One region of the Arthrobacter sp. 2762 genome, then DNA from elsewhere that is predicted to be linked to it. Evidence: riboswitches for the same ligand, from Rfam matches in the RefSeq annotation. Region 1 holds a riboswitch; the other holds the start of a gene.
What was found. Region 1 has a riboswitch for cyclic di-AMP ahead of ABIE18_RS02815 (NlpC/P60 family protein). Riboswitches for the same ligand answer to the same signal wherever they lie in the genome.
Positions count from the first base shown of each region.

Region 1 (5,139 bases):
GTTGGCCTTCTTCCAGTGAGTCGTCCTCCACAACCACGTCGCCGGCGTCGAACACGTCACGGTCCAGGTGGAACGCCAGCGGAGCCAGCGCCGAGCGGATGGCGGCCGGAGCGGCGGCGGCACCCACACGGCCCTTGTTGCGCCGCACTCCGGCGTCGCTGCAGAAACCCAGCACGACGGCGGGACGCGAGGCACCAGGAGCGGCAGGGGAAGTAAGGGGTGCTACGGCCTGCCACCAGCGGCGATGCTCGTCGCCGTCGCCGTCAAAGCGGCCGGTCCATGGCGTGGGAAGGACGTCTACGGAGGGGTTGGTGCTGGTGTTTGGGGCCATGCTTTAAGCACACCCCACCTGCGTGCCAAAAAACAGCTGCAGCGTACTGCAGTGTCTGAGATGCCGGACTTCGCTACTTGACCCCCAACAACTCCTCCACAGTTCCGATGCCGAAGAACAGCAGGAAGGCAGCTGCCACTGCCCACATCAGGGGGTGGACTTCACGTGCACGGCCCTGGAAAGTGCGGATCAGGACGTAGGAGATGAAGCCTGCGCCGAGGCCGTTGGCAATGGAGTACGTGAAGGGCATGAGGGCGATCGTCAGGAACGCGGGGATGCCAACGCCCCAGTCCTGCCAGTCGATCTTGCCAACCTGGGACACCATCATGAAGCCCACCACCACAAGCGCAGGCGCCACGGCTTCGAACGGGACAAGGTTGATGAGCGGAGTAAAGAACATGGCCACCAGGAAGAGCAGGCCCGTGACAATGGAGGCGAGACCTGTGCGGGCACCTTCGCCAATGCCCGCGCCCGACTCGACGAAGATCTGGTTGGACGAAACGGAGGCGCCGCCACCGATGATTGCGCCCAGGGCGTCAACCTGCAGGACGCGGTCTACGTTGGGAATGTTGCCGTGCTCGTCCACGGTTCCGGCCTCGTTGGCCAGGCCCACCATGGTGCCCATGGCGTCGAAGAAGATGCTGAGGAGTATCACGAACGCCAGCAGCGCAGCAGCCACAAATCCGAGGTGTTCAAAGGCTCCAAAGGGGTTGGCTTTGCCGATCAGGGAGAGGTCCGGAGCGCCCCATTCGGAAAGTGTGGGGGCCACCAGGGACCAGCCGCGCGGGTTGACGTTTTTACCGTCGAAGCTGGGACCAATGTGCAGCGTGAATTCGAGGATGGCGGCCAGGGCGGTGGATACCACGATGCCGATCAGGATTGCGCCGCGGACCTTTCGCACCACCAACGCGATGGTCAGGACCAGGCCGACGGCGAACACCAACGTCGGCCAGCCCATCAGCTTGCCATCCACGCCAAGGCCGAGGGGGACAGTGGTGCCCGCGGCATCCGGGATGCGTCGGACAAAACCGGCGTTGACCAGTCCAATCAAGGCGATGAAGAGGCCAATGCCCACGACGATCGCCGTCTTGAGGGCTTCCGGGACGGCCCTGAAAACGGCCGTGCGGAATCCGGTGAGTACCAGGATGAGCATAGTGACACCCGAAAGCACCACCAGCCCCATCATGTCCGGCCATGTCAGCTCCGGGTGGGAGGCAACCGTCACGGCGACGAATGCGTTCACTCCCAGGCCCGTTGCCACGGCGAAGGGGTGCTTGGCCCAGGCGCCCATGAGGATGGTGAGGATGCCCGCCACGAAGGCAGTGGTTGCCGCTACGGCCGTGAAACCGAGCGACGCCCCGCTCGAGTCTGCCCCGGAGAGGATCAGCGGGTTCAGCACCACGATGTAGCTCATGGCGAAGAAGGTCGCGAAGCCGCCACGTATTTCGCGCGAGTATGTGGACCCACGCTCGGAGATCTTGAAGTAGCGGTCGATTGCAGAACCTTGTTTAAGCATGAAGGTCTCCGGGGATCGGGGGAGTTTGCTCTCAAATCCTATGCCCGCTGATGTGGGGCGTTGGGACGATTCGCCTAGTCTGTAAGGAAGCCAACACTAGGAGAAACCGCCCCATGCGTACCAGCCGCCCGCTTCTGGCCGCCGTCGTAGCCGCTCTCGCTTTCGCTTCCGCGTTGCTGCTGGGAGCCGCTCCGGCCTCCGCGCATGACGTCGCCGAATCAACAACTCCCGCCAACGGTGCCCGGGTGGCTGAAGTGCCGGCGTCGGTATCCATCACCTTCAACAACCGGCCACTGGCCATCGGTTCGGGCGTGACTGTCACCGCTGGGGGCGAAAACTGGGCAGATGGCGCAGTGGAAATCATCGACAACATGGCTGTCCAGAAGCTGCGTCCGGGCGCTCCAGCCGGGGAATACACGGTGGTGTGGCGCGTGGTCAGTTCAGACTCCCACCCGATCGAGGGAACCTTCAAGTTCACCGTTTCCGGGACAAGCACGACGACGACGGCGAGCGGCTCAGCAGGCGCCTCCCCCTCGGCTTCGGCGGCTGTTCCGACGGCGGGCACAGCAGCCCCCGGTACGGAAAATACTGAGCCGGCTCCGGCGGCTTCCCAACCCTTCCCCTGGAGCATCGTTGGCCTCGCTGTGGTGGCGATCGGTCTCGTGATCTTCCTCGCTGTTACAGCCCGGAGGAAGCTAGCGGCTCCCAACGACGCGGATGGCGAAAATTCCCCGGAATAGCAGGGTTTTCTACATACTTGCGAAGATCTCGAAACGGTCACTGCGACACGCCAAAAACGAACTGCTCGTTACGTAAATGTGACTTTGGGGTGATCTTCCCGTACGGTTGTACCTGTGCCTGTTCCACGTAACGGGCATTTCCGGGCTGATTGCCTAGCTCTGCCGCAGTCCGGAATCCGTTCGCAGACAAACCTACGGCAGAGACGGGGAACCCATTTTGGCCCGCTTTCAGAGCGCGCCTTGGGGTGAAGTCACGAAGCTTCCGCTGCACAGCGGGGGATAGTGGCCGGGTGACTCCCATCCGAATCCGACAGCTAACCTCGCAGGCATCGGGAGAGGCTCTTTCATGTCTTCACGCATTCTTCGCGGCCGTCGTAAGGCGGACAGCGTACGTCCTAATCCGTTCATCTCCATCTCCAAGGCTGTTGCCAGCAACGCATCCGGCGCAGGTCGCCAAGCCGCTGTCATCGCAGCAGCTTCAGGCCTCGTCCTGACGGGTTCCATCGCTGCCCACGCTGCAGAGACCCCCGTTCAGCGCGACTCCAGCCCTGCTACTGTCGCCGAGACCGTCTCCGAGGGTCCCACCAAGGTTGTTACGGCCGCATCCACGGCCACCATCAACTTCGAGCGCCCCGCGGTTGCTTCCGTAGCGGCTCCCGTTATTGAAAAGCCGGCTCCCGTTGCTCCGGCTCCGGTTGCCAAGGCCGCAACGGCTACCGTCCAGGCCGCTGCAACCACTACGGCTACCGTTCCGGTGGCAGCCGCGCCTGCTGCCGCAGCTCCGGCTGTTGGTGGCGTCAACGCCGCTATGGTCGCCTCGGCTTACGCCCAGATCGGCATCATGCAGGACTGCACCGCCATGGTGGAAAGGGCCCTCGGCTCCGCAGGCATCCCGGTTGGCGACCTCGCACCCATGCAGTTCCTGAACTACGGCAAGGTTGTCAGCGACCCCCAGCCCGGTGACATGATCGTCCAGTCCGGCCACGTAGCCATCTACATCGGCAACGGCCAGGCTATCAGCGGTGGCATCAACGGCAACCAGACGGGCATCCACCCGATCAGCTGGCTCACCGCAACCGGCCCCATCACGTACGTACGCGCTGGCGCCTAAGCTTCACGCTCCAACTCAAAGGCCGGTGCCTTCGAGGACTAATGTCTTCGGAGGTACCGGCCTTCTGAGTTAACTTTTGTTCGTTTTAGGAACAGGCTTCGGTTGGCTCAACCGTTTCCAAGCCAGGGTTCCAGGCAAGGGGTTCTAGGCAAGGGCGATGCCAGGCCCGGCCGGGAGGGCCACCTTGGATGAGATCGCTTGCCCCACTGCCTTGGCTTGACGTAGTACTTCCTTGGGCGTGGGTGTAATAAGTTCCCCAACGCCCACCAAGTGCATCCCGACGGCACGCATGGCTGCCACGAAGTTCTGGCCTATGGCGATTCCCAGGTCGGCAAGCATACGGCGTAGCTGGCTCTGGGCGCAGCGGGTCACCACGATGTGATCTGCCAGGAGAACTCCGCTGGCCGTATGCACGGCCCATTGCCGTGGGGTGGATTCAAGGGGGCCATAGACGCTTAGCCCAGCCCTCAGACTGGCCGTGTTCAGGCTTGCGACGGGTCCGTATCCAAGCTGCGAGGACGAGTCGCCACCCAGGAAGTCCAGACGAACAGCGCGTGTGGTGGTGCGGACATCCAGGTGATGGCTGGCTGCGTAGTTGCGCAAATGGCGCAGGATCTCGTTGCGTTCCTGCATTGCCGCGGGGTCGGCTGCGTCGCAGCGCTGGAGCATTCCCGTGTGGACCGCTGGTCCGGTGGTCGACAAAGTACCAAAGCCATCCAGCACGATGGAACCTATGCCATAGCGGCTGAGCTCGCTGGCAACAGCCAAGCCGGACAGGCCGGTGCCGATCACCACGGTGGTAGTCCGTTCCGTGACGGAATCAGGAGTGAGTGACACTGCTTGGGTTCCTCCTTGACGTGTGTGCCTTTCGGCAGCGCGTGGGATCGCGTCCGAGTTCCCCAAGCGGCCGCAAATAAATGGCCGGATTGTGTCCTGGGACACTTTTGCCGGCCATTCGGTGACTCGAACACTACCGAACTTTTTCTGCCATGGATAGCCTCCGCGACAGCGTGTTTTGGATGTTCATCCGCAGCGCAACACGGAGGGCGGTGAGCATGCCGAAAACCGAGCCCGGACCGTTATCCACATAGCCCACAGTCGCCTTGATTCGGCATTGCCAACCGAGAATAGTGGGCATTGGAAGGAGAACCCTGCGGGTTTCTTCGGCCCCGGCTATTGGTTGCACACCAGCAAGGGAACACCGGTACGGAGAACCTCTGGCAGAATGGCCGGAACATCAAGCAGTAGGTGGAGAGGCGGGCCCCATGGACCAGCACGGCAGACACATTGAAGAACCACGGGACGGCGAGGACCAGGCTGTGTCGCCTGGTGGAATCGTCGTCGGAGTGGACGGTTCCGAGCATGGTCAATGCGCCCTTGTATGGGCTGCGCGTGAGGCGGAACGGCGCCAACTTCCCCTGCATATAGTCACGGCTTATTC
Region 1 covers NZ_JBEPSI010000001.1:570,403-575,541, reverse strand. Annotated here, with positions in the region: gene hutG (formimidoylglutamase) at 1-331, opposite strand, end outside; gene ABIE18_RS02825 (NCS2 family permease) at 405-1,847, opposite strand; gene ABIE18_RS02820 (copper resistance CopC family protein) at 1,961-2,587, shown strand; cyclic di-AMP (ydaO/yuaA leader) riboswitch at 2,762-2,930, shown strand; gene ABIE18_RS02815 (NlpC/P60 family protein) at 2,934-3,698, shown strand; gene ABIE18_RS02810 (FAD-binding protein) at 3,843-4,535, opposite strand; gene ABIE18_RS02805 (universal stress protein) at 4,964-5,139, shown strand, end outside.

Region 2 (5,139 bases), 470 kb from region 1:
GAAGCGGCCTTGTTGGCGTTTCGGACGGAGATATGGACGTAACCGGATGCAACTGACATGGAGTGATTACCTCAAAAGTGAATAGCCGTCATCGCGGCTTCGAATGCTGGTTGTCCCCGCAATGAGTTTGGGGAAGGGCGCCCAACGCTGGGCTAGGGGGCGAATGCCTGAAACTTCTTTGGGGTGGAAAGTTAGGCTTGCATTCGACAACAGCGGGTCTCGTCGCCAGCGGGTGTGCTGGACCAGATTGCTGCGGCTGCAGGTGCTGTTGAGTTCTTGTTCACATTGGAAGTGTGCAACGTAACAATGGCAACACGCAAGTAACAAACCGCCAAACCGTCCACATTTTGAGACAAGAGGGTCTATTGTGCTGCAGATCACAATTCTTTCACCATGGAAAATGAACGTCATTTCATTCGGTCGCGATGAGAAATATTCGGCTTATGGTGAATTTTCTTCGGCAGATAGTGCATGATGCCCTTCCTGATTCCCATCAGGCGCAAAAGGACGGAATCTCAAGATCTGAAACACTTGCTGTCCAATCGCAAGCCCCTCCAAGCTCGAATTTTTCCCTCGAAATCTGCTACACGCTGTAGAACCGACCAGTATGGACGCCACACTCCTGCGACACCTGCCACCGAACTCCCACGTGGCTAGTGTTGTCCTCACAGCGTCCTCACAGGACCGGCAAAGCTTCGGCAAACCAGCAGAATGGAGAGTTGTCACATGGCATCCCCGCACTCCATGACGAACAACCTTCCCCAGCTTTCCCATCCGGACGGATCCCCTATCCGCGCTTTGGTGGTGGACGACGAACCCAGCCTCTCCGAGCTCATGAGCATGGGCCTTCGCATGGCAGGCTGGTCCGTCGCGGTAGCAGCCGACGGACCAGAAGCCGTGAAGCTTGCCAAGGACTTCCGCCCTGACGTGCTGGTGCTGGACGTGATGCTTCCAGGATTCGACGGCGTCGAGGTCCTCAACCGGATCCGTACCTTCGCTCCGGAAGTGCCCGCGCTGTTCCTCACGGCCAAAGACGCTGTCCAGGACCGCATCGTAGGCCTTGCTGCCGGCGGGGACGACTACGTCACCAAGCCCTTCAGCATGGAGGAGGTCCTCCTGCGCCTGCACAGGCTTGTCCAACGTTCGGGCGTTGCGGCCATGGATACGGCGGAACTGGTGGTCGGCGATCTCGCCCTGAACGTGGACACCCGGGAAGTTTCGCGCGCCGGCGAGAACATCCAGCTCACGGCAACGCAGTTTGAGCTGCTTCGTTACCTCATGGAGAACCCCAAGCGCGTGGTCAGCAAGGCACAGATCCTGGACCGCGTCTGGGACTATGACTTCGGCGGGCAGGCCAACATCGTGGAACTGTACATTTCCTACCTGCGCAAGAAAATCGAAGCCAACCACCCGCCAATGATCCACACCATCCGTGGCGCCGGCTACGTCATCAAGCCTGCGGACTGAATCTTGTCCACCCCTTCAGGAGTAACCCGCAAGACCCAGCGGAACTGGCTCAATCCCTCCACCTGGCATCTGCGCACGCGGTTGGTCCTGGTGGCGATGGCGTTGCTGGTTGCCATTTGCGGCGCAGTTGGAGTGGTTAGCTACGCCTCCATGGACATGTACTTCAACAAACAACTCGACAAGCAGTTGGAGCAGGCGTCAAGCCGCGCGAATGACTTCGGCAGGCCGCCGTCGAACTTTCCCTCAAGTGGTCGGCCGGATCCGCTGGAGGCCCGCGGCCAAGGCGCCGGGACCCTCAACGCGAGGATCGATGGTTCCACCGTCATTAACTCGGGACTGTTAAATGCAAACGGCCGTCGCGTCGCACTCTCGGCGGAAGACAAGCAGGTCCTGCTCTCACTCCCCCGCGACAACCGGCCTGTGGACCGTTCATTGTCCAACGGCGACTACCGGCTGGTGGCTGTTGAGACCACCTACGGCGACGTCATTGTGACGGGCTTGCCGTTGGCTGATAAGCAAAACGCGGAGGCCTCGCTGGTATGGACCATGGTGTTTGTTTCCCTTGGCGGACTGGTGCTGATCGGCCTCGCCGGCACTGTCATCATTCGCAGGACCATGCGGCCGCTGGAGCAACTCTCGGAGGTTGCAACCAAAGTATCGCGCCTTCCCCTCGACGCCGGTGAGGTGGCACTCGCGGTGCGCGTACCGCCGTCGGCCTCCCATCCTGGAACAGAAGTGGGCAGCGTTGGCCACGCTTTGAACCAAATGCTGAACAACGTTTCCAGGGCCCTGGAAGCCCGTCAGGAGAGCGAAACCAAGGTCCGGCAGTTCGTTGCCGATGCCTCCCACGAACTTCGGACGCCGCTGACCGCCATCCGCGGATACACCGAGCTGCTTCGTATGACGGAGAACTTCACGGATGACGGCAGGAAGTCGCTGGCACGGGTCCAGAGCCAGTCGGAACGCATGACCACGCTTGTGGAGGACCTGTTGCTGTTGGCGCGCCTGGACGAAGGCCAGCCGTTGAAGGTCACGGATGTGGACCTGACGCAGCTGGTGATTGAGACCGTCAGCGACGAAAAGGTGATGGCACCGGACCACATCTGGAAGCTCCAACTCCCTGACGAGCCCATTACGGTGCGCGGGGACGCAACCCAGCTGCATCAGGTGTTGGCCAATCTGCTGTCCAACGCCCGCAAGCACACCGATCCAGGTACCACGGTGGTCACAGGCGTCACGCTTTCCGCGGACGGTTGCGCGGTGGTTACGGTCACTGACAACGGACCTGGTATTCCTCCTGGGTTCCAAGGCCGTATTTTCTCGCGTTTCGCCCGGGCTGACGCGGCGAGATCAGGCTCGGAAGGAACCTCCGGATTGGGCTTGTCAATCGTCGAATCCATCGTCGAGGCGCATGGCGGAAGTGTGGAAGTAACGTCCCAGCCGGGACGCACGGAATTCGCTCTTCGCTTCCCCACAGCTTCGAAAGAACGCATATAACGAATCAGGCAACATGACGCGCCGTGAACGTGATCTCTGTTACCCAAATGTGACTTAAGCCGAAACCTCCTGTACCTTCGAAAGGGTGGGTCGCCCCTAACTGGCCCACACCCGGGATGCGCCGAGCTCTGCCACTTCCCGGAGTTCCGTTCTCATTCGAGGCAGAGACGGGGGACCCAGAGTCTCCGGGCACAGTACTTTCCTTGCCCTTGGGGTGAAGCCGCAGCTACGCGCGCGGCCGGATGACCTCATCCGAACCCGACAGCTAACTCCGCAGGCGCTGAGAGGTAATCACACATGTCTGAATTCAACGATCAGACGCGCCCTTCCGCGCGTCACCGTGACGAACACAATGCTCCCCTGACGAAGTCGCAAGCCGTTCTGAAGAACGCTGCACGCCGTGGCAAAACCGGGCAACGAATGTCCGTTGTTGCAGGAGTCGTTGCCGCAGCATTGGGCGTCGCATCGCTCGGCCAGGCCGCAAACGCCGCATTCAATCTCCCCGAAACGAGCCAGGCGTCCGAGACGCAGGCTACCGCCCAGATCAGCAACAAATCAGCGGAAATCTCTGCTTCTTTGGATGCCGCTGCCAAGAAGGGCGCAGCCGACAGGGCTGCCGCAGACCAAGCTGCCGCCGCACAAGCAGCTGCCGAGAAGGCTGCGGCCGAGAAAGCCGCCGCCGACCAGGCAGCTGCCGCACAGGCCGCCGAGAAGGCTGCCGCTGATGCAGCCGCCAAGCAGGCTGCCGATGCCGCCGCCGCTGCAGCCGCGGCCGCTGCCGCGGCTCCCAAGGCCGTGGACGATCCCGCTGCTGCCAAGGCATACGCCGCCAGCATCCTCGCCAACTACGGCTGGGGTCCGGGTGAAATGACTGCCCTGAACACCCTGTGGGAGAAGGAATCCAACTGGCGGACCACGGCGACTAACGCGTCCAGTGGTGCCTACGGAATCGTGCAGTCCCTGCCGGCTTCCAAGATGGCAACTGCCGGCGCTGACTGGGAGACCAACTACCAAACCCAGATCAAGTGGGGCCTGAACTACATCAAGGAACGCTACGGCTCCCCCTCGGCAGCCCTCGCCTTCCACCTGGCCAACAACTGGTACTAAGCCAACTCAATAGGCAGGTTTGAGCCCACCCCAGCGGGCTCAAACCTGCAGGGCCTGATTGCCGCCCCGTTTTCCGCCGTCGCAGCAGTGATTACTGCAGCTGACGGCGGGAACCGGGGCGGTTTTCGCCTTTAACGTGCTGTCCCACGTTTCACGGTCACAGGCCGCCGATGGTTTTCTCGGCCGAGGCCACCGCCCGGGCAGCCTGGCAGGAAAACAGGCAAGCCATTAGCGCAGGCCTGGCTTGGAGCGCTGAGCAGTTGGCCGGGCTGATGGCATACCTGGAAAAGGCACGCTCGGCTTTGTAACCAAGACGGCCTCTATGCTTCCGGTTCGGCCTCTGCCGCGCCTCTAACGGCTGCGATGGAGGCAGCGACGTCACCTGCGTCCGTGGACCAGTTGCTCACCGAAATCCGGAGGATGTCACGTCCTCGCCATGAGGAACCCGACATCCACACGATCCCTTCGGCCATGAGCCGCTGGGTGACGCGGCGTGTGCGGTCATCGCTGCCGAAGGCGACCGATACCTGCGTGAAAACGACGTCGTTCAGGATCTCGACGCCCGGGATTGCGGCGAGTCCCTCCGCCAACGCGCGGGCGTTTGCTGCAAGCCTGTCCACCATGGCAATGACTCCGGACCGGCCCAACTGTCGGAGGGCAGCCCACACCGGGATGCCCCGGGCTCGTCGGGACAGTTCCGGAACTTTGTCGAACGGATCGCCCAGTCCGGTCTCCGTTGCAATGAGGTAGCTCGTATGGATGCTGAAGGCACGTCTCAGAGCTTCCGGCCGGGACACGATGGCCAAGCCACAGTCGTACGGGACGTTCAATGTTTTGTGGGCATCGGTGGCCCACGAATCGGCCGCCTCTACGCCGGCCAGCCGCCCGCGCAGGTTTGGGCTGACCGCCGCCCACAACCCAAATGCGCCATCCACATGCACCCAGGCCTCGCGGTCATGGGCTACTGCGATGGCTTCGGACATCGGATCGAACGCTCCGGAATGCAGGTTGCCGGCCTGCAGGCACACGAGGGAAGGTCCGGGTTGTTCATCCATGGCATCCGCGAGG
Region 2 covers NZ_JBEPSI010000001.1:100,142-105,280, forward strand. Annotated here, with positions in the region: gene ABIE18_RS00435 (winged helix-turn-helix domain-containing protein) at 1-59, opposite strand, end outside; gene ABIE18_RS00440 (response regulator transcription factor) at 727-1,467, shown strand; gene ABIE18_RS00445 (sensor histidine kinase) at 1,471-2,964, shown strand; cyclic di-AMP (ydaO/yuaA leader) riboswitch at 3,099-3,256, shown strand; gene ABIE18_RS00450 (aggregation-promoting factor C-terminal-like domain-containing protein) at 3,262-4,071, shown strand; gene ABIE18_RS00455 (hypothetical protein) at 4,242-4,379, shown strand; gene ABIE18_RS00460 (pyridoxal phosphate-dependent decarboxylase family protein) at 4,392-5,139, opposite strand, start outside.
Region 2: it holds a riboswitch for cyclic di-AMP, as region 1 does, so the genes downstream of both, ABIE18_RS00450 (aggregation-promoting factor C-terminal-like domain-containing protein) here and ABIE18_RS02815 (NlpC/P60 family protein) in region 1, are expected to answer to the same signal.